One region of the Streptomyces sp. NPDC002566 genome, then DNA from elsewhere that is predicted to be linked to it. Evidence: riboswitches for the same ligand, from Rfam matches in the RefSeq annotation. Region 1 holds a riboswitch; each other region holds the start of a gene.
The links. Region 1 has a riboswitch for cyclic di-AMP ahead of ACFYXA_RS23760 (transglycosylase family protein). Riboswitches for the same ligand answer to the same signal wherever they lie in the genome.
Positions count from the first base shown of each region.

Region 2: it holds a riboswitch for cyclic di-AMP, as region 1 does, so the genes downstream of both, ACFYXA_RS03750 (peptidoglycan DD-metalloendopeptidase family protein) here and ACFYXA_RS23760 (transglycosylase family protein) in region 1, are expected to answer to the same signal.
Region 3: it holds a riboswitch for cyclic di-AMP, as region 1 does, so the genes downstream of both, ACFYXA_RS00440 (M23 family metallopeptidase) here and ACFYXA_RS23760 (transglycosylase family protein) in region 1, are expected to answer to the same signal.
Region 4: it holds a riboswitch for cyclic di-AMP, as region 1 does, so the genes downstream of both, ACFYXA_RS24195 (M23 family metallopeptidase) here and ACFYXA_RS23760 (transglycosylase family protein) in region 1, are expected to answer to the same signal.

Region 1 covers NZ_JBIARD010000005.1:485,854-491,334, reverse strand. Annotated here, with positions in the region: gene eno (phosphopyruvate hydratase) at 1-1,131, opposite strand, end outside; gene ACFYXA_RS23760 (transglycosylase family protein) at 1,447-2,157, opposite strand; cyclic di-AMP (ydaO/yuaA leader) riboswitch at 2,161-2,329, opposite strand; gene ACFYXA_RS23755 (transglycosylase family protein) at 2,559-3,620, opposite strand; gene ACFYXA_RS23750 (cytochrome P450) at 3,832-5,118, opposite strand; gene ACFYXA_RS23745 (nucleoside triphosphate pyrophosphohydrolase) at 5,203-5,481, opposite strand, start outside.
Region 2 covers NZ_JBIARD010000001.1:872,393-877,873, reverse strand. Annotated here, with positions in the region: gene ACFYXA_RS03765 (TetR/AcrR family transcriptional regulator) at 1-492, shown strand, start outside; gene ACFYXA_RS03760 (SGNH/GDSL hydrolase family protein) at 586-1,371, opposite strand; gene ACFYXA_RS03755 (DUF6250 domain-containing protein) at 1,498-2,220, opposite strand; gene ACFYXA_RS03750 (peptidoglycan DD-metalloendopeptidase family protein) at 2,396-3,409, opposite strand; cyclic di-AMP (ydaO/yuaA leader) riboswitch at 3,414-3,572, opposite strand; gene ACFYXA_RS03745 (alpha-galactosidase) at 3,879-5,481, opposite strand, start outside.
Region 3 covers NZ_JBIARD010000001.1:109,088-114,568, forward strand. Annotated here, with positions in the region: gene ACFYXA_RS00435 (M16 family metallopeptidase) at 1-1,358, shown strand, start outside; cyclic di-AMP (ydaO/yuaA leader) riboswitch at 1,565-1,732, shown strand; gene ACFYXA_RS00440 (M23 family metallopeptidase) at 1,746-2,507, shown strand; gene ACFYXA_RS00445 (GntR family transcriptional regulator) at 2,730-3,422, shown strand; gene ACFYXA_RS00450 (HPr family phosphocarrier protein) at 3,695-3,976, opposite strand; gene ACFYXA_RS00455 (GNAT family N-acetyltransferase) at 4,153-5,481, shown strand, end outside.
Region 4 covers NZ_JBIARD010000006.1:17,643-23,123, reverse strand. Annotated here, with positions in the region: gene ACFYXA_RS24210 (MarR family transcriptional regulator) at 163-684, opposite strand; gene ACFYXA_RS24205 (dihydrofolate reductase family protein) at 735-1,868, shown strand; tRNA gene ACFYXA_RS24200 (tRNA-Met) at 1,968-2,041, shown strand; cyclic di-AMP (ydaO/yuaA leader) riboswitch at 2,394-2,552, shown strand; gene ACFYXA_RS24195 (M23 family metallopeptidase) at 2,560-3,606, shown strand; gene ACFYXA_RS24190 (aldo/keto reductase) at 3,682-4,626, shown strand; gene ACFYXA_RS24185 (PrsW family intramembrane metalloprotease) at 4,696-5,481, opposite strand, start outside.

The DNA of each region.
Region 1 (5,481 bases):
GGCGAGGTCGGCGATGGTGACGTCCTCGGTCTCGCCGGAGCGGTGGGACATCATGCACTTGAAGCCGTTGCGCTGGGCGAGCTCGACGGCGTCGAGGGTCTCGGTCAGCGAGCCGATCTGGTTCACCTTGACCAGCAGGGCGTTGGCGGCGCCCTCCTCGATGCCGCGGGCGAGGCGCTCGGGGTTGGTGACGAACAGGTCGTCGCCGACGAGCTGGACCTTGTCGCCGAGGCGCTCGGTGATGGTCTTCCAGCCCTCCCAGTCGTCCTCGAACAGCGGGTCCTCGATGGAGACCAGCGGGTACGCCTCGACGAGCTCGGCGTAGTAGTCGGTCATCTCGGCGGCGGAGCGCTCCTTGCCCTCGAAGACGTAGACGCCGTCCTTGTAGAACTCGGAGGCGGCGACGTCGAGCGCCAGGGCGATCTGCTCGCCGGGGGTGTAGCCGGCCTCCTTGACGGCCTCGAGGATGAGGTCGAGGGCGGCACGGTTGGAGTCCAGGTTCGGGGCGAAGCCGCCCTCGTCGCCGAGGCCGGTGCTCAGGCCCTTGCGCTTCAGCACCTTCTTGAGGGTGTGGTAGACCTCGGCGCCCCAGCGCAGGGCCTCGGAGAAGGACTCCGCGCCGATCGGGGCGATCATGAACTCCTGGATGTCCACGTTGGTGTCGGCGTGCGAGCCGCCGTTCAGGATGTTCATCATCGGCACCGGCAGCAGGTGCGCGTTGGGGCCGCCCAGGTAGCGGAACAGCGGCAGGTCGCTGGCCTCGGAGGCGGCGTGGGCGACGGCGAGGGAGACGCCGAGGATGGCGTTGGCGCCGAGGGAGCCCTTGTTGTCGGTGGCGTCCAGGTCGAACATGGCCTGGTCGATCAGGCGCTGCTCGGTGGCGTCGTAGCCGACGAGCTCGGGGCCGATCTGCTCGATGACGGCGAGGACGGCCTTCTCGACACCCTTGCCGAGGTAGCGGTCGGGGTCACCGTCGCGGAGTTCGACGGCCTCGAAGGCGCCGGTGGAAGCGCCGGAGGGGACGGCGGCACGACCCGTGCTGCCGTCGTCGAGGCCGACCTCGACCTCGACCGTGGGGTTGCCTCGGGAGTCCAGGATTTCCCGGGCTACGACGACGTCGATGGACGGCACGAGCATCTCCTTCATGGGATGTGACGCTGGTTCGACTAGAGCCTAACCGCCCCGGGGCCGTCGGCAGCCGACCGACCGTCCCGTGGACAGACAGACGGTACACATTGTTCCCGGCCGGAACAAAGAGGGGTGGCGAGGAAGGCGGGCGAACACCGGGAGAACGCCCGGCGGCGGGAAGAACGAACCCCGCCCCGGTGCGTACGGGGGAGAACGCACCGGGGCGGGGAGCCTGTGGGGACGGGGGCGGCCCTCACGAGGCCCCGGGTGTGCGGGCCTCGCTCGTGAGGACGCTGCGGCTTCGGCCGGAGCCGGGCGTCACTTCAGGTGAAGCTGCTGGCCCGGGTAGATGAGGTTGGCGTCCTCGACGATGTCCTTGTTCAGCTCGAAGAGCTTGGCCCAGCCGCCGGCGACCTTCTGCTTGGTGGCGATGGTGCTCAGGGTGTCGCCCTCGACGACCTTGTACTCGCCGTCGCCCTTCTTGACCTTCTCGCCGGTCGGCGTGGTGACCGTCTTCTGGCTCTTGACGGCCGGACGCTCGGTCGAGCGGGAGGCGCTCTGCTTCTCGGTGGAGCGGCTGCCCGAGTCCGAGGAGCCGGAACCGCTGCCGGAGGAGCCGGAACCGGAGCCGCTGCCGGAGGAGCCGCCGGTGTACGCGGCGCCGGACAGGCCCTTGCCGCAGACCGGCCATGCGCCCTTGCCCTGGCTCGACAGGACCTTCTCGGCGACCTGGATCTGCTGCGACTTGCTCGCCTTGTCGGCGGTGGAGGCGTACTGCGTGCCGCCGTACGCGGACCAGGTGGAGGCGGAGAACTGCAGCCCGCCGTAGTAGCCGTTGCCGGTGTTGATGGACCAGTTGCCGCCCGACTCGCACTGGGCGACGGCGTCCCACTCGGAGGAGGTGGCGGCGGAGGCGTTGCCCGCGGCCATCAGCGGGGCGGCGATGGCGACGCCGGTGACACCGGCCAGCGCGGCGGCACGGGTGGCCTTGGCGGGACGACGGTGCTTGCCCTTGGCGGAAAACAGCATGGTGGATCCCCTCACCGACGCCTACGAGGTGAGCTGTCGGGTTCGGGCCGGTTGGGTTGCCCGGCCACTCCTCCGTCGGAGGCGTGGCTTCACCCCTAGCCGGATCCAGCTGAACCGCTGGGCCCGGCGCTTACCTTGGGTCCCCCGCTCCTGCCCGCGGCGCATGATGCGACGACTGTTCCCGGGCGGCCGTCGGCAGGATTCGGCGTAGCGGCAGCCGGGGCTCGGGTTGCCGAGCGGTCACGACCGTAGGCACGGAACCGACGGAATATCAAAGACGAGAGGGGCCTCTGAGACTCATCCCACACTTTCACCGAAACGGACATTTATGAGCGAAATGTGACGTGAACTCCCCCCGTTTCGGGGGGTTTTCGGCCCTCTTGATCCACTCCTCCGCCGGGTCAGCCGACCACGGTGACCAGGGTCTGACCGGGTGCGATGTCGGCCGGGTCGGCGCCGATGGAGTCCCGGTTGGCGTCGTAGAGGGCGCGCCATCCGCCGTCGACGCCAAGGGAGTCGGCGATGGAGTCCAGGGAGTCGCCGTCGCGGACGGTGTAGGTGCCCGCGGCGCCGAGGGGATTGGCGGCGTGGCGGCCGGAGGAGGGGGTGGTGTCGCCGGCACTCTCCTCCGCGGTGGAGCCGCGGTGGCGTCCGGAGCCGAGGGCGTCGGCGCCGGGCGCCTCGGCGTCGGCGGAGCCCGCGGTGAGGGAGCCGGTGTCGACGAGGCTCCAGGAACCGGCATCCTGACCGGACTTGTCCGACTCGTCCAGTTTCGGGGACTCGGTGGGCGAGCTGTCACCCGCCTGTGCCCCACCGGAGCCGGCCGCGCTGCCCGGCTTCGACGAGCCGTCACCCGCAGGGGAGGGCGATTCGGATGAACTGGACGAAGGGGAGGAAGGAGACGAAGGTGACACGGAGGGCGAAGACTGCGAATCACCCGCACTCTTCTCCGATCCGGCGGAGCCGCTGCCGGACTCCTGGGAGGAGCCCGAGGAACCGGAGCCTCTGGAGAGGTCGGCCAGGCCGGAGGTGATCGAGGAGTCGGACGAGTCGTCCGCGAGGCCGGTGTCCACGTCGCCCGTGGCCGCGTCGGCGGTGAGCCCGGAGGTCAGGCCGCAGGTGCCCCACGCGCCCACACCCTCGCCGGCGAGGACCTTCTGGGCGACGGCGATCTGCTGGTTGCGGCTGGCCAGGTCGGGACGCGAGGCGTAGTCGCTCCCGCCGTACTTGTCCCAGTCCTCCTGACTGAGCGACAGACCGCCGTACTCGCCGCCGCCCTGGTTCGCGCTCCAGGAGCCGCCGCTCTCGCACTCCGCCACCCGGTCCCACACGGTGCCGTCGGCCGCGCTCGCCGCCGAGGCGCCGAGCAGGGGGATGGCGATGGCGGAGCCGGTCACACCGGCCGCGACGATGAGGGCCGGGGCCTGGCGGGGGCGACGGTGACGACCGTTCCCGGTGAGCATGCGAACGCCTTTCTCGAGACAGCAGTGCCCTCGCGGCGAGCGAAAGAGGGTCGCCGCGTTGACGAGTGAACGTATCGGCAGACGATCGCTTGTCACAAGTTAATGCCGCGTAGATCACGTGAAGATCACAGAGTTGAGAATCGGTCACCTTCGTTTCGCAATCCGGTCACACGCCATCAGGTTTGGGAGCCGGCGCGAGGTCTTCGCGGAGTCACCGTTCGACCGGGGTGAACTCCACGGGGAGGGTGCGCAGTCCGCGCATGATGAGGCCGCCGCGCCACCTCAACTCCTCGGGTTCCACGGCCAGTCGGAGGTCGGGGAGACGGGTGAGGAGGGTCGCCAGCGCGGTCTGCCCCTCCAGCCGTGCGAGGGGCGCGCCGAGGCAGTAGTGGATGCCGTGGCCGTAGCCGAGGTGCTGGTTGTCACGGCGGCTCAGGTCGAGGGTGTCGGGTTCGGTGAAGCGTTCCGGATCGCGGTCGGCCGCGGCGAGGACGACGAGGACGGGATCGCCGGCGGCGATGTCCTGGCCGCCGATGCTGAGCGGGCGGGTGGCGAACCGCCAGGTGGCGAGCTCCACCGGGCCGTCGTAGCGCAGGAGTTCCTCCACGCCGTTCTCCAGCAGGGCGCGGTCGCCCGCGGCGAGGGAGTCCTGCAGGCGGTGGCGCTGACCGGGGTGGGTGAGCAGGGCGTAGGTGCCGTTCCCGATCAGGTTCACGGTGGTCTCGAACCCGGCGAACAGGAGGATGAACGCCATGGCGGCGGCCTCGTTCTCGGTGAGGTGCTCGCCGTGGTCGGAGGCGCGGATGAGACCGGAGATGAGGTCCTCGCCGGGGACGGGTTCCGGTGTGAGGGCCTCGCGTTTGCGGTGGATGAGCTCGGCGAGATAGCCGCGCATCTTCTTCACCGACCGCGCGACTCCGCCGCGCGGCCCCCCGCCGTGCCGGATCATCATCCCCGCCCAGTCCCGGAAGTCGTCCTGGTCCTCGCGGGGGACGCCCAGCAGGTCGCAGATGGCGTAGATGGGCAGCGGGAAGGCGAAGTCGTGGATGAGGTCGGCGCTCCCCCGCGCCGCGAACCGGTCGATGAGGTCGTCGGTGAGCTCCTGGACGCGGGGCGCGAACTCCGCGACCCGGCGGGGGGTGAACGCCTTGCTGACGAGACGCCGCAGCCGGGTGTGGTCCGGCGGGTCGATGTTCAGCAGGTGCGTCATCAACTCGGCCTTGCGCTCACCGGGGATGCCGGTCTTGCCCTTGGCGTGGGCGGGCTCGGCGTGGTGCGCGGGGTTCTTGGAGAGCCGCTGGTCGGCGAGGGCCTGCTTGGCGTCGGCGTACCGGGTGACCAGCCACGCCTCCACCCCGCTGGGCAGCCGGGTCCGCCGCACCGGCGCGTGCTCCCGCAACCAGGCGTAGGCGGGGTAGGGGTCGCTGGCGAACTCCCAGCTGAAAAGCTCCGGAACGGGCCCGGGCCCGGAAACGAACGAATCGGTCTGGCTGCTCACCTCACGACGGTATCGGCACGGCGCACGACCGCGACACGAGGTCGACGAGCGGGCCGACCGGCCCCGGGGGAGCCGCCCCCTCCGTCAGTCCCGCAAGCCCTCTGTCGTGCGGATGGCCTCCCGGTAGGTGCGGGCGGCCGCTCGTAGGGAGGCTTCCGGGTCGGTGCCCTCTGCTTCTGCCCGGGCGGCCAGGGCCAGCAGTTCGTAGCCGATGCCCCCGGTGGCGGGCAGGGGGACCTCCAGGCCGGCCGAGCGCACCCGGGACGCCAGTTTGGCCGCGAGGGCCAGGGCCGGCTGATGGAGGGGGACGCCGTCCGTCACCGACTCTCGCCGCTTCTCGACCGCCTTCGTGCGCATCCAGTG
Region 2 (5,481 bases), on a different contig from region 1:
GCGTCGCTCGGGGTGAGCAACGCGCTGGTGCTCTACCACTTCGAGACCAAGGAGAAGCTGGTCGCCGCCGCCTTCGCGCACGCCGCCCAGGACGATCTGGCCCGGCTGCGCAAGCTGCTGGGCCGCCGGACCACGGCCCTGGCCCGGCTGCGGTCGGCCGTGCGCTGGTACGCGCCCACGGGCCAGGCCAAGGGCTGGCGGCTGTGGATCGAGGGCTGGGCGGTGTCGCTGCGCGAGCCCGCGCTGCGGGAGGTCGCGCGTGATCTCGACCGGCAGTGGAAGGCGGCGCTGGCCGAAGTGATCGCCGAGGGGGTGGCCGCGGGCGAGTTCCGCTGCCCCGACCCGGCCGGCACCGCCCTGCGCCTGACGGCCCTGCTCGACGGTCTCGCCGTACAGCTGACGTCCTACCGGGGCGGGGTGTCCCGGGCGAAGGCCCACGACTGGGTCGAGGAGACGCTCACCCGGGAACTCGGTCTGCCGACAGGGAGTTGAGCAGCAGGCAGCGTCCGGGTGGACGCGCCCGCGCACGGCCGGCCGCACGGAGGGGCCGCTCGCGCCGACGCGGTCCCTCCGATGGACGGCCTCTCACGCCACCGACTGGATCCACACCTTGATGTCGTCCGGCGACAACGCGCCCTTGGCCGTGACGTGGTCCCCGGAGGACTCCCCGCGCAGCCTGCGGCCGATCCACGGCACGAGGTACTCGCGCGCCCAGTGCACGTCGTCGCGGCGGACGTCGAGGGCGCCGCGGGGCGGCAGCGGCGGCCAGGGCTGCTCCGGGTCGGCCGGGACCTCCAGGCCGAGCACCTGGCCGGCGCGCAGCGCCACGCGCGTGTGCCCCTCCGGGGAGAGGTGGAGCCGGTCGTGGTCCCAGGCCCGCCGGTCCTGCACGGACTTCAGCGACCACAGGTCCAGCACCGGACAGCCGTGGCGGTCGGCGATGGCGCGGACGTGCCCGTTGTAGGTGGCGATCTTGCCGCGCAGGTGTTTGAGGACGGGGACGCCTCGGGTGTCGAACCCGGTCGTCACCATGACCGTGCCGCACACCGCGGTGAGTCGGGCGATCGCCCGCTCGAACCGCTCGGCGACCTCGTCGGGGTCGGTGCCGGGACGGAGGATGTCGTTGCCGCCCGCGCAGAAGGAGACGAGGTCGGGCGCGAGTTCGACGGCCCTCGGCAACTGGTCGGCCATGATCTGGTCGAGCAGCTTGCCGCGGACCGCGAGGTTCGCGTACCGGAAGTCGCCCTCCGGGCGCCGGTCCGCGAGCAGTACCGCGAACCGGTCGGCCCAGCCGACGAACGCCCCGTCGGGCCCGGGGTCGCCGACGCCCTCGGTGAAGCTGTCCCCCACCGCCACGTACGACCCGATCACTGATCTGCTGTCATTCTTCGAATCGTCTGCCACAGCAGTGCATGATTCACCGTCGAATGTGACCTACGCGACCGTAGGCAAGGGTTGACTGGCGGTGAGAAAGGACACCCCTAAAGAATTTGCCAATCAAGGAATAAGGGACCACACGCGGAAGTCGTCGATGCGGAAGTGGCTCCACGTGGTGCGGAACGCGAAGTGCCCGCCGGTGTAGGGCTCGGGGTCGGTGTGGTCGAACACGAGCCGCCCGTTGTTCCACCACTGGACGGTGGAGCCGTCGGACACGATGCGGACGTGGTTCGGCTCGCCCGCGACGAGCAGCGGCTCGGTGTAGTCGTACAGCAGCGGCCGTTCCCCCGGCCGGCCGACGTAACGGCGCATCCGGGTCGTGGTGTTGGAGTTGGCGCCGTAGCCGACGTAGTACGTCGTGAGGTGGTCGTACTCCGCGAGGGCGCCGCCCCTGGGCGTGGCGAAGAGGTCGTCCGGGGAACGGACGTCGACGGCGTTCCAGAAGTTGTTGAGGTCGGAGACGCGGTCGTTGGCCCCGCCGGCGGAGACGGGGGTCGCCGTGTACTGGAGGACGTACGGTCCTTCGAGCCGCTCCCGGTACCAGATCGTCGCGCCGGCGGGCACGTCCACCTCGAGGGTGCCCCGGGAGGCGGTGACCGTGCCGCCGTTCTCCAGTTCCACGGCCCACCGGCACAGGCCGTGCCGGAAGTCGTCGTGGGCGACGAGCCGACGGCACCGGGGCGCGCCGCCTGCGGGGGCGGCGTTCGCGGTGGCCGCGGGGGCGATCGCGGCAAGGGCGGCGCCGGCGGCCAGGGCGCCGAACGCTCTGCGCGAGGTCGTCATGGGGGAACGGCTCCTTCGTGACGCGCGGAGTACGGCGGACAGCGCGGAAAGCGCTTGCCCGCCGACGGGCGGAGCTCACTGTGCCCTCGCCCCGCCACCGCTGTCGACACCCCGGGAGCCCTGCCACGAGACCGCAATACGACGATCACGGACTCGTGGCGGCCACGGGGGCCCGTCAGCCGACGGAGACGCCGCGCGCGCGGAGGTAGGCGACCGGGTCGACGTCGGAGCCGTAGTCCGGCGTGGTGCGGATCTCGAAGTGCAGGTGCGGTCCGGTCACGTTGCCGGTCGAGCCGGAGAGGCCGACCTGCTGGCCGGGGAAGACGCTCTGGCCGGCCGAGACGGAGAGCGCGGAGAGGTGGGCGTACTGGGCGTAGTGGCCGTCGGCGAGCCGGATGACGACCTGGTTGCCGTACGCGCCGCCCCAGCCCGCGGAGACGACCGTGCCCGCGCCGACGGCCTTGAGGGTGGTGCCGGTCGGGACGACGAAGTCGACGCCGGTGTGGTAGCCGCTGGACCACATGCTGCCGGACATCCGGTACGGGGTGCCGACGGACGCGTCGGACACGGGGAGGCGGAAGCCGGAGACGTTGCCGCCGCCGCGGGTGGTCTGGCCGGCCGACGCCTTCGTGGCGGACCGCGAAGAGTGCGACGACTTCGAGGAGTGCGAGGAGTGCGAAGACTTCGAAGAGTGGGAGGACTTCGGGGCGGACGACTTCGAGGAGTGCACCGAGCGCGAGCTCTTCGACGCCGTGTCACCGGAACCGGCGGCGCCCGCGGAACCGGCCGCCGCCCGCTTGCCGATCGACAGCTTCAGACCGGGGTGGATGAGCGAGGGGTCCTCACCGACGGCCTCGCGGTTGTCGGCGTACAGCTTCTGCCAGCCGCCGCGCACGTGCTGCTCGTCCGCGATCCGGGAGAGGTAGTCGCCGGACCGGACCGTGTAGGTCGTGGTGTTCGCCGCGGCCGGGGCCTCGGCCGCGGCGGAGCGCTGCGCGACCGGGACGGTCTGCACGGGCTTGTCCGAGACGGAGGAGACGGACTGGGCCGCCGACTGGGCGGGAGCCGCGTGGGCGCCGGCGGCGCCTATGAGCGGGAGGGCGAGTGCCGCGCCGCCGGTGCCGGCGGCGGCGATGGAACGGCTGAAGCGCGGGGCCTTGGGACGGCGGTGCTTACCCTTCGCGGGCATGGCGGGTTCCTCTCCGGCGCCTGCGAGGTGAGCTGTCGGGTGCGGGCTGGAGATGCCCGGCCGCGCCGGAGCGCGGCTTTACCCCAAGCCTGTTCCGGAGACCGGAACAGGCGGTCGTGCCTGTGGGTCCCCCGCTCCTGCCGTGGACGGGTGAGTGTCTGCGGGTTCCGGTCGGCGGCAGGATTCGGCGTCCGTCCGGATTGGCGTGAAACCTAAGCGACCCGGACACGCGGCGACAAGCGACACGTGCCCCGGTGACGTCCGCGTCGTGATCCGCTGCGCCGCGCTCCCGTCACACTCCGTGCACCAGGTGACGGATTCTGCGGGAAACGCCCATGAAAACTCCACGAATTACGTGAACATGGCTAATGACGCACGGTCACGAATATGACGCTGCTCACGCCGCACCGTTCCAGCGCCCCTTATTCCAGACCGAGTTGAACGAAGAACTCCAATGCGGGTAGAGCGCTCAAATGCGACGCAGACGGACAACCGTCGCATCGAGGTCACCACGCAGTCCCGTGCGCAACCCGTGATGCAACAGCACCGCCCCTCGGTGCACTTCGCCCGTTTCGAGGCATTCGTACGACGCCTTCGGGTCCAGGCCGCGCAACCGCACCGCCGGCGCCGGCTCACCGTAGCGCTGCGCCTGGAGCCAGGCGAGGACGACGCTCTCGTCCCCGCGCACGTACTGCACCGCGCTCAGGCCGCCCTCGGGGGCGCGCAGCCGGTGGAGGTCGCCGTGCTGGACGAGGGGCCGGATCTCCTTGTAGAGATCCACCCAGCGCCGGGCCTCGGCGAGTTCCTCCTCGGTCCACTCGGACAGGTCGCCGCCGACGCCGAGCACTCCCGCCATCGCGCTGACGAACCGGAACCGCAGCGAGCTGACGCGGCCGTTGAGCTGGGTGTTGGGACTGTCGGTGACCCAGGCGGCCATCACCCGCGCGGGATGGATCTGACTGAAGCCGTGCTGGATGGCGAGCCGGTCCAGCGGGTCGGTGTTGTCGGAGGTCCACACCTGGTCGGTACGGCTCATGATCCCGAGGTCGATCCGCCCGCCGCCGCCCGAGCAGGACTCGAAGGCGACACCGGGGTGTGCCTCCCGCAACCGGTCCAACAGGGCGTACAGGCCGCGCACATGGTCCACCCAGAGCCGCTGCGGATACGGGTCGTCCGGCCAGCCGGCGTCGGTGAAGCAGCGGTTGAAGTCCCACTTGACGTAGTCGATCGGCGCACTGGACAGCAGGGTGTCGAGCCGCTGCCAGAGGTACTCACGGACGTCCTCGCGGGCGAGGTTGAGGACCAGTTGGTTGCGCAGTTCCGTCCGCTTGCGGCCCGGCTGGAACTGCACCCAGTCGGGGTGCGCCCGGTACAGGTCGCTGTCCGGGTTGACCATCTCGGGCTCGACCCAGATGCCGAACTGCATGCCGAGCGCGTGCACGTACTCGGCGAGCGGCTTCAGGCCCTTGGGGAAGCGGTCCGGGTTGGGCGTCCAGTCGCCGAGCCCCGCGTGGTCGCCGGTGCGCGCGCCGAACCAGCCGTCGTCGACCACGAACAGCTCGACGCCGACGGCCGCGGCGCGGCGGGCGAGAGTGGCCTGCTGCTCCTCGGAGATGTCGAAGTAGGTGGCCTCCCAGGAGTTGAACAGCACCGGCCGGTCGCGCTCGGCGTCGGGGATCACGTGGGCGCGCTGGTAGGCGTGCCAGGCGCGGCTGGCGCCCCCGAAGCCCTCGTCGGTCCACAGGCCGGCGAAGACGGGCGTGGTGAACTCCTCGCCGGGAGCGAGCAGCAGCAGGCCCGAGTCGTCGTGGCCGGCGCCGCCGGTGATCTGCACGCGCGCGTCGGGCAGTTGGGCGACGGAGATCCGCCAGGACCCGGACCAGCCCAGGGCGCAGCCGTAGACCTCGCCGCGCTCCTCGGTGGCGTCGGCGTCCAGGGCGACCCAGGGCAGGTGCTGGTGGCTGGTGTGGCCGCGGCGGCTGCCGATGACCTTCTCGCCGTAGGTGAGGGGCGCGCGGGTGAGCCGGGACTCCGCGGCCCAGCGGCCGTGCAGCTGGGACAGCCGCCAGCCG
Region 3 (5,481 bases), on a different contig from region 1:
CCCAGCCGCAGGCGGGCGACGCCAAGCCGTGGGCGTTCCCGGCGCCCGAGCGCGGAACCCTCGACAACGGGCTGACCGTCCTGCACTGCCACCGCCCCGGCCAGCAGGTCGTCGCCGTCGAGGTCCTCCTCGACGCGCCCCTGGACGCCGAGCCGGCCGGCCTGGACGGCGTCGCCACGATCATGGCGCGCGCCTTCTCCGAGGGCACCGACAAGCACTCCGCCGAGGAGTTCGCCGCCGAGCTGGAGCGCTGCGGCGCCACCCTCGACGCCCACGCCGACCACCCCGGCGTCCGTGTGAGCCTGGAGGTGCCCGCCTCCCGGCTGGCCAAGGCCCTCGGTCTGGTCGCCGACGCCCTCAGGGCGCCCGCGTTCGCCGACAGCGAGGTCGAGCGCCTCGTCCGCAACCGCCTGGACGAGATCCCGCACGAGCTGGCCAACCCCTCCCGGCGTGCGGCCAAGGAGCTCTCCAGGGAGCTGTTCCCGGCCGACGCGCGCATGTCGCGCCCGCGTCAGGGCAGCGCGGAGACGGTCGAGAACATCGACTCCGCGGCCGTGCGCGCCTTCTACGAGAAGCACGTCCGCCCCGCCACGGCCACCGCCGTGATCGTCGGCGACCTCACCGACGTCGACCTGGCGGCGCTCCTCGGCGACACCCTGGGCGCGTGGACGGGCTCCGCCGCTCAGCCGCGCCCGGTGCCGCCGGTCACCGCCGACGACAACGGCCGGGTCGTCATCGTGGACCGCCCCGGCGCCGTCCAGACGCAGCTGCTGATCGGCCGTATCGGACCCGACCGGCACGCACGCGTGTGGCCCGCGCAGGTGCTCGGCACGTACTGCCTGGGCGGCACCCTCACCTCCCGTCTGGACCGCGTCCTCCGGGAGGAGAAGGGCTACACCTACGGCGTGCGCGCCTTCGGGCAGGTCCTGCGGTCCGCTCCGGACGGCTCGGGCGCCGCCATGCTCGCCATCAGCGGCTCGGTCGACACCCCCAACACCGGCCCCGCGCTGGACGACCTGTGGAAGGTGCTGCGCACGCTGGCCGAGGGCGGGCTGACCGACGCCGAGCGCGACGTCGCCGTGCAGAACCTCGTCGGCGTGGCGCCGCTGAAGTACGAGACCGCCGCGGCCGTCGCCGCCACGCTCGCCGACCAGGTCGAGCAGCACCTGCCGGACGACTTCCAGGCGACGCTCTATCAGCAGCTCGCCGCCACCGGCACCGTGGAGGCCACGGCGGCCGCCGTGAGCGCCTTCCCGGTGGACCGTCTGGTGACCGTGCTCGTCGGTGACGCGGCGCAGATCAAGGAGCCGGTCGAGGCTCTCGGCATCGGCGAGGTGAAGGTCGTCACGGCCGACTGAACCACCCGCACGCGCGCGTGGAGTCCCGGTGACGGATGTGTCACCGGGACTCCCTGTTGTCCGGATGATGTCCGAATTGAGGGAGTGACAGCCTGTCTGCCCTGTGGGATGCGCTACAAAAGGCGGCTTACGTTTGGGAATTGACAGCGGCCCCGTCTAGGTTCGTCCGGGCTGTCCGTCGGGCACTGCGCCGCACCCGCGGCACCGGACAGTCATCGCCGAGTCCCCGTACGGCGCGAGCCAGGGGAGCCGGGGACCCAACTGCGAAGTCCCTGGGGTGAATCGGACGCCCGCGCGAGTCGCGAGGGGGTCCGTAGGAGACCTTCCTGCTCCGAACCCGTCAGCTAACCCGGTAGGCGAGAGGGAAGGAAAGGACCGCTCAACTTCATGGCGTTCACCTGCGCCACCGGGAAGCACCGTCGTCCCGGTCGGATGCGGCGCACCTCTGCGCGCGCGGCGAGCATCGCCGCACTGACCACCACGGGCGTCATCGCCACCGTCGCCTCCGGCTCCGCCGTCGCCGCCGAGCCCACGCCCTCCGTCGAGCAGACCGGCCTCGTCCCGGTCGTCACCGTCGGCGACTCCGTCGCCCAGCGAGTCGACGACCAGGCCGCCGCCCAGCAGCAGGCGGCCGAGGAGGCCGCCGAGGTGAAGAAGGCCGCCGTGATGGCAGCCATGAAGGTCAGGGAGGAGCGCGCGGCCAGGGCGCGTGCCGCCCGCGCCGCCGAGCGCAAGCGCCTGAACACCTTCGTCCCGCCGATCAGCGGCTCGTACGTCTCCACGAGCTACAAGTCCGGCGGCTCCCTGTGGTCCTCCGGCAGCCACACCGGCATCGACTTCCACGCCTCCAGCGGCACCACCGTGCACGCCGTCGGGCTCGGCACCGTCGTCGAGGCCGGCTGGGGCGGCGCCTACGGCAACCAGGTCGTGATCCGGATGAGCGACGGCACGTACACCCAGTACGGCCACCTGTCGTCCATCAGCGTCTCGGTGGGCGAGCAGGTCACCCCGGGCCGGCAGATCGGCCTGTCGGGAGCCACCGGCAACGTCACCGGCCCGCACCTGCACTTCGAGGCCCGCACCAGCCCGGAGTACGGCTCGGACATCGACCCCGTCGCCTACCTCCGCAAGCACGGCTTGAACGTCTGACGCCGCACGGCGCACCGAACCAAAAGCCCGGCCCCCGGGGGACGCACCGACAGCGTCCCCCGGGGGCCGGGCTTTTGCCGTTTTCCCCGCTTCACCGCCTCCGCTGTCCAAAAAATATCCATGGATTCCGGCCCGCCGTCGGAAATTCCCGCACATTGCAATAGAGTCACGGAACGGACGTCACTCGTCGACGTTTCGCGGGGACAAAGGCGGAGGTCGGTCATGCGTATTCCGGCGCACTCGGTGTGCACGGCCATCCGGGACGACATCGTCGCGGGTGTCTACGAGCGCGGCAGCCGCCTCACCGAGGAACTGCTCGCCCGCCGCTACGGAGTCTCACGGGTCCCCGTCCGCGAGGCGCTGCGCACGCTGGAGGCGGAGGGTTTCGTCGTCACGCGACGGCACGCGGGCGCGTGCGTGGCGGAACCGACCGAGCAGGAGGCCGCCGACCTGCTGGAGATGCGCCTGCTGCTGGAGCCGCTCGGCGCGTCCAGGGCCGCCCAGCGGCGCACCGAGGCGCATCTGAAGGTGCTGCGCGGCCTGGTCCGGCTGGGCCAGGAGCGCGCCAGGCGGGGAGGCAGCGAGGACCTGCGCTCCCTGGGCGGCTGGTTCCACGAGACGCTCGCCCAGGCCTGCGGCAGCCACGCCCTGTCCTCCACGCTGACCGGGCTGCGTCACAAGATCGTCTGGATGTACGCGGTGGAGGCGCCGGCCGACCCGGTGGAGTCCTGGGCGGAGCACGGCGCGATCGTGGACGCGGTGGCGCGCGGCGACGGGGAGCGCGCGCGGGCGATCACGGCGCTGCACACCGAGCGCGCCGCCGCCGCGCACCGGCTGCGCTTCACCGGCGGGGACGGGGCGGAGCGTGTGAGGACTTCGCAACACGCCGTCAACACGTCAGGCCGCCGGCATTAACACGGGAGCCGTATACAAAGAGGGGATATTCGGCGGAGACGTATTTCCGCTGCCTTTTCATGTTGCGCGCCCGGAATTGACCGGTCGTGCTTTCCGCGCGTCCGCGAACCCGTACGCCGGCCTTTTTCGCACCTCTCGGAGGAACGGGATTTCCCCCGCCGAAAATTGCCGAAATTGCGGCTGGCCGGCGAGTGGCCGGTGCGGGGCGAAAACGGCGGAGCCGCGCCGCCCGGGTGGGGCGACGCGGCTCCAAGGGTGCCGCGAGCGTGGGCTCAGACGGTCTCGGGAAGCTCCTCGAGACCTTCGGAGACCAGCTTGGCCAGCCGGTCCAGGGCGGCGTCCGCGCCCTCGGCGTCGGAGGCGAGGACGATCTCCTCGCCGCCCTGGGCGCCCAGACCGAGGACGGCCAGCATGGACGCCGCGTTGACGGGGTCGCCGCCCGCCTTGGCGATCGTCACCGGGACGCCTGCGGCCGTGGCGGCTCGGACGAAGATGGAGGCGGGGCGGGCGTGGAGGCCCTCGGCCCAGCCGACGTTGACGCGGCGCTCAGCCATGTGATGCTGCCCTTCGCTGTTCAGGGTTGTCTAGACCAGTGTTCCACACGTGAAGCACCTTGGAACGGGGTCGCCCCGTTCTGCCGGTGGACGTGGGATCGCGGCCTCGACCCCACGGTTTCGTCCTCACAGACTGCCTCGCGCCGTTGTCGTACGCGAGCCGTACTCTGGGCCCCATGCAGAGCGCGCCGGACCGGCACGAGTACCCCGCCCACTGGGAAGCCGACGTGGTGCTGCGCGACGGCGGCACCGCGCGCATCCGCCCCATCACCGTCGATGACGCCGAGCGCCTGGTCAGCTTCTACGAGCAGGTCTCGGACGAGTCGAAGTACTACCGCTTCTTCGCGCCCTACCCGCGTCTGTCCGCCAAGGACGTCCACCGCTTCACGCACCACGACTTTGTGGACCGGGTGGGACTCGCGGCCACGGTCGGCGGCGAGTTCATCGCCACCGTACGCTATGACCGCATCGGCGCCGACGGCATGCCCGCCTCCGCACCCGCCGACGAGGCCGAGGTCGCCTTCCTCGTGCAGGACGCCCACCAGGGCAGGGGCGTCGCCTCGGCGCTGCTGGAACACATCGGGGCCGTCGCCCGCGAGCGCGGGATCCGCCGGTTCGCCGCCGAGGTGCTCCCCGCCAACAGCAAGATGATCAAGGTGTTCACGGACGCCGGGTACACCCAGAAGCGCAGCTTCGAGGACGGCGTCGTCCGTCTGGAGTTCGACCTCGAACCCACCGAGCGCTCCCTGGCGGTGCAGCGCGCGCGTGAGCAGCGCGCCGAGGCCCGTTCCGTGCGACGGCTCCTGGCCCCCGGTTCGGTCGCCGTCGTCGGCGTCGGACGCGCGCCCGGCGGCGTCGGCCGCGGCGTCCTCGGCAACCTGCGGGACGCGGGCTTCACCGGGCCCCTCTACGCGGTGAACAAGGCGTTCCCCGAAGACCTCAAGGAGATCGACGGGGTACCCGCCCACCGCTCCGTGGGGGAGATCGACGGACACGTCGACCTGGCGGTCGTCGCCGTCCCCGCCGAACACGTGCCCGAGGTCGTCGCCGAGTGCGGTGAGCACGGGGTGCAGGGACTCGTCGTGCTCGCCGCAGGCTACGCCGAGAGCGGCCCCGAAGGGCGCGAGCGCCAGCGCGCACTCGTCCGCCACGCGCGCGCGTACGGCATGCGGATCATCGGCCCCAACGCCTTCGGGATCGTCAACACCGCACCGACGGTGCGGCTCAACGCCTCACTGGCGCCGGAGATGCCGCGGCCCGGCCGCATCGGCCTGTTCGCCCAGTCCGGCGCCATCGGCGTCGCCCTCCTGTCCCGTCTGCACCGGCGCGGCGGAGGCGTCACCGGCGTCACCGGCGTGTCCACGTTCGTCTCCTCCGGCAACCGCGCCGACGTCTCCGGCAACGACGTCCTCCAGTACTGGTACGACGACCCCGACACCGATGTGGCCCTGATGTACCTGGAGTCCATCGGCAACCCCCGCAAGTTCACCCGCCTCGCACGCCGT
Region 4 (5,481 bases), on a different contig from region 1:
AGCAGATCGACCGAGCCTGACGCTATCCCATGCTTTAACTTTGAAGCAACCGGGACCGGTTGTGACGTGGGCCATGCGGGGCACGGGTGCGAGCGGCCGGCGTCACTCGTGCCCGGTCGGCCTCACTCGGTCCCGGTCGGTCTCACGCGGTCCCGGCCGGTCTCACTCGTTCCCGGAGCACGGCGACGACCGGCGGCGCCACGGGAGGTCCTCCGGCGCGCCCTCCTCGCCGTCGCCCTGGAGTCCCCGCGTGACCTGCGTGAAGATCTCCTCCAGTTGCCCCACCTGCTCCGGCGTGAGCCGGTCGAACAGGAAGGCCCGGACCGTGTCGACATGGCCGGGCGCCGTGTTCTCCAGGACCGTCATGCCCTCGTCGGTCAGGACCGCGACGCTTCCCCGCCTGTCCCAGCGGCAGTCCTCGCGCCGCAGCAGCCCGTCCTTCTCCAGCCGGGTGACCGCGTACGTCAGCCGGCTGCGGGTGATCTTCAGCCGTTCGGCGAGGTCCGTCATCCGCAGCCGGCGTTCCGGCGACTCGGAGAGGTTCGCGAGGATGGAGTAGTAGAGATGGGGCATGCCGGCCTCCTGCTGGAGCTGCCGGTCGATGGCGTCCTCCAGGAGGAGGTAGCCGGCGACGTAAGCGCGCCAGGCGCGCTGCTCCTCGGGGGTGAGCCAGCGGGTCGTCATGCCACCAGTGTAAGTTTGCTTCAAACTTGAACCAAGGGAGAGGTCGCGCGATGCCGTACCCGTACGTCCTGCTGTCCGCCGCCGTCTCCCTCGACGGCTACCTGGACGACACCGGCCCCGATCGCCTGCTGCTCTCCAGTCCCGCCGACTTCGACCGGGTCGACGAGGTGCGCGCCTCGGTGGACGCCATCCTGGTCGGCGCCGGCACCATCCGCGCGGACAACCCCCGGCTCCTGGTCAACTCCCCGGACCGCAGGGCTGCCCGGGTCGCTTCGGGCCGCCCTGAGTACCCGCTCAAGGTCACGGTCAGCGGCTCCGGCGAGCTGGACCCGGCGGCGAACTTCTGGCGCACGGGCGGCGAGAAGGTCGTCTACACCACCGACGAGGGAGCCGGGCGCGCCCGCTCGCTCGGCATCGCCGCCGACGTCGTCCCGCTCGGCCCCGCCCTGGACTGGCGCCGGCTCCTCGAACACCTGCATGACGTCCGGGGCGTGCGGCGCCTCATGGTCGAGGGCGGCGGGACGATCCACACCCAGCTCCTCCAGCAGGGCCTCGCCGACGAGATCCAGCTCGTCCTGGCTCCCCTCTTCGTGGGCGACGCGGGCGCGCCCCGGCTCTTCGGGCCCGGCGGCTACCAGGGCGGACGGCTGCGGCTGGTCGAGACGCGGCGCATCGAGGACGTCGTCCTCACCCGCTACGAGCCCACCGCGCCCGGCACCGGACCGCTGCCCGTCGCCGCCGACCGGCACTGGCTGGCCCTCGCCTGTGAGCTGGCGGCCGCCTGCCCGCCGTCGCGGACCGCGTTCAGCGTGGGCGCGGTGGTGGTGGCCGCCGACGGGACGGAGCTGGCGCGCGGTCACTCGCGGGAGGCCGGCGACCCGGTCGTCCACGCGGAGGAGGCGGCCCTCGCGAAGATCGACCCCGCGGACCCCCGGCTGGCGACGGCGACCGTGTACAGCAGCCTGGAGCCCTGCGCGCAGCGCTCCTCCCGGCCGGCCCCCTGCGCCCGTCTGATCCTGGACGCGGGCGTCCGCCGTGTGGCGACGGCCTGGCGGGAGCCGGACACCTTCGTCCGCGAGGCCGACGGCAGCGGGCTGCTGGCTTCCGCGGGAGTGGAAGTGCTGGTGCTGCCCGAGTACGAGGAGCGTGCCAGAGTTCCCAACAGCCACCTGACGGCACCCTGAGCGCGCCCCGGTTTCCGGCCCGCCCGGGCCCTGAGCGCCCCTGATCCGGGCGGTGGTCATTCGGGGTCCCGCGCATGGTCTACACTGGTGTCATACCGACGCGGGGTGGAGCAGCTCGGTAGCTCGCTGGGCTCATAACCCAGAGGTCGCAGGTTCAAATCCTGTCCCCGCTACTGAAGGCCGAGGGCCGGAACCCATTGGGTTCCGGCCCTCGGTGCGTCTCCCTCCGGAGGGCTACCCCGTGTACCGCCCGGGAGGGATGACTCCCTTGATCGCCGTCACATAGTGTGACCGCATGAGCGCCCTGCGCATGGCGTCCGGGCGCCCGTCACTTGTGGTGTCCGGTTCAGGAGTGACCCGTAGGGGTGGAGGGGCGGTCAACTCGCCCGTTTTTCACCGCTCATGGGGAGAACGTCCAGGCCAGAAATGTTGTTGATCAAGAAGAACGGCTTGGAAACATGCCCCTGCGTCTATTAACGTTCGATAACGCAGCGCGGTCGTCCCAGCCGACACAAGAGTCGGCTCCGTGCGCACGCGCCGAATCCCGCAAGGGAACCGGGGAACCACCACCATGGGGTGAATCACGCGAAGCCGCCGTATGACAACGGCCGGTTTACGCGCGTAGGAGACCTTCCCGCTCCGAACCCGTCAGCTAACCCGGTAGGCGACGGAAGGAAAGGAGTACGCCCGCGTGGCGTCCAACCGGCCTGCCGCAGAAGCCCCCTCCGTGCCCAGCCAGACGTTCGGCTATGGCAGCTACCGCACCGACGAGGGCCCCTGGGAGGAATGGAACCCCACCGCGGAGTCCGTTCGCCCGGTTCGCGGCCGGCATCGTGTCGCCAAGCAGCGCGGCGGACTCGCCCGTAGCTCCACGGTTCTCGGCGTCGGCGTCATAGCCGCAGTCGGCGGCGCCGGCATGGCCAGCGCCAACACCGGCAAGCCGCCGGTCTCCATCTCCATGCCGGACCTCCCCTCCGTGGGTTCCCTCATCTCCGACGATGACACCCCCCAGGAGAGCGCACCGGCCCTCGCCGCCTTCGGCAGCGTCACCGCCGAGCCGGTGGCCACCGCGACCGCGGACCAGACCGTCGCCGAGAGCACCGCCGACGCCGGCGAGGTGCTCCGCAGCCGGATCATGGCGCAGGCCGAGTCGCAGCAGACCCAGATCGAGGCCAAGGCGGCCGAGGCCGCCAAGGCGGCCGCCGTCAAGGCCCAGGCTGACGCCGCCGCGAAGGCCAAGGAGGAGGCGGAGGCCAAGGCCGCCGCCGCGAAGCAGAAGGCCGCCGAGGAAGCCGCGGAGAAGGCCGAGGCCGCACGCCTGGCCAAGCTCGCCGGCCAGTACACGCTGCCGACCTCCTCGTACACCCTCACCTCGACGTTCGGCGAGGCCGGCGCCTACTGGTCCTCCGGGCACCACACCGGGCTCGACTTCGCCGCCCCCACCGGCACCCTGATCAAGGCCGTGCACAGCGGCACGATCACCTCGGCCGGCTGGGACGGGTCGTACGGGTACAAGACCGAGCTGACCCTGGACGACGGCACCGAGATCTGGTTCGCCCACCAGTCCTCCATCAGCGTCAGCGTCGGCCAGAAGGTCACCACCGGCGAGGTCATCGGCCGCGTCGGCGCCACCGGCAACGTCACCGGCGCCCACCTCCACCTCGAGGTGCACCCCGGCGGCGGCAGCTCCGGCATCGACCCGGCGGCCTGGCTGCGGGACAAGGGACTCAACCCCTGAGGTTGTCCTGACGTTTGCGAACTCTTGGCCGGAGGTGCGGAATGCGCACCTCCGGCCTTCGCGTTGAAGTGAGGCATGACTTCTCTGCGCAAGCTAGGTTCCTCCGACCTCGAGGTCTTCCCGCTGGCCCTCGGGGGCAACGTCTTCGGCTGGACCGCCGACGAGGCGGCCACCTTCGCCGTCCTGGACGCCTACACGGCCGCAGGCGGCAACTTCCTCGACACCGCCGACTCCTACTCCGCCTGGGTCGAGGGCAACAGCGGCGGTGAGTCCGAGACGCTCATCGGCAAGTGGCTCCGTGCGCGCGGCAACCGCGACGACGTCGTCGTCGCGACGAAGGTCAGCCAGCACCCCGACTACCAGGGGCTGACCGCCGCCAACATCAAGGCCGCCGCCGACGCCTCCCTCCGCCGCCTCGGCACCGACCACATCGACCTCTACTACACCCACTTCGACAAGCCCGAGGTCCCCGTCGAGGAGATCGTCGGCGCGCTCGACGAGCTGGTGAAAGCGGGCAAGGTGCGGCACATCGCCGCCTCCAACATCTCGCCCGAGCGACTGCGCGCCTCCCTTGAGTTCTCCGACCGCGAGGGACTCGCCCGGTACGTGGCCCTCCAGCCCCACTACAACCTGGTCTCCCGCGACACCTACGAGGGCGCGCTGCAGGAGACCGCCGCCGAGGCCGGTCTCGCCGCCGTCCCCTACTTCTCGCTCGCCTCCGGCTTCCTCACCGGCAAGTACCGGCCCGGCGCGACGGTCGACAGCGCGCGGGCCGAGGGCGCCGCCAAGCACCTCGAGACCGAGCGGGGCCGGCGGGTCCTGGTCGCTCTGGACGAGATCGCCCGGGCGCACGACGCCGAGGTCGCCACGGTGGCCCTGGCCTGGCTCGCCGCCCAGCCGACGGTGGCCGCGCCGATCGCCTCCGCGCGGACGGTGGACCAGCTGCCGGCACTGCTCGCGGTGGGCGGACTGAAACTGACGGAGGCGGAGGTCGCGCGGCTGACGGAGGCTTCTGCGTGAGCGGTGCCGGAATGGCGTGAGCCGTGGCGGAGCGTCACCCCGTCTGAGGCGGGTGCCGTTCCTCGGGGCTCACCCGTAGGGAGTGTGGCCCGGGTGGGTCGGAAGCCCCGTGTGTCCTGGGGAGCCCGCGTGTCCTGAGGGCGCGGGGTGCCCCGGAGGGGCAGGCGCGGGGGGTCCGGCGTATCCGGGCCCGCCCACGGGTGCGGGCTGTCCCATGTGACCGGGCTGTCCGGCGTACCCGTGCTGTCCCGCGGGGCCGGCGGCGTGCGGGTGTTGGCCCCCGTACGACCCGTAGGCGCCGGGTGCTCCGTGCGTCCCGGGGCCGCCGGGCGCCCCGTGAGACCCGTACGACCCGGATCCGCCGGCTGCCCCGTAACCCGCGGGCGACCCGTAGCCCCCGTACGGCCCGGGTCGTACGGGTCCGGGGTGCGGGTACGGTCCCGGCACCGGGTGCCCGTACATCCCGTGGACCGGCCAGGGCGGCACGGTCACCGGTACCGGAGGGGCCGTCATACGGGCCGCGTGCTCCAGCGCGGGCCGGGCCACGTCCTTGCGTCGCCACAGCTCGTTCAGCAGCTCCCGTTCCCGGGAGACGAAGTCGGCGCCGGCCCGGCCGAGCCGCCCCCGGTGCCGCAGGAATGCCAGCGACGTCGCGTAGGCCTCGTACTGTGCGACCGTCCGCCCGGCGGGCTTGCCGAGGTGCTGCCGGGCGTACTTGCGGGCCAGCAGGCGCGCCCGCATCGAACCGAGCGCGTACGGCTCCGCCGGCGTGATCCAGCCGGCCGCCGCGTACGCGGGCAGCTCCTCGCGGACCGTGCCCAGCTCGCGCTGCCGCGTCCACACCACCAGCCAGGT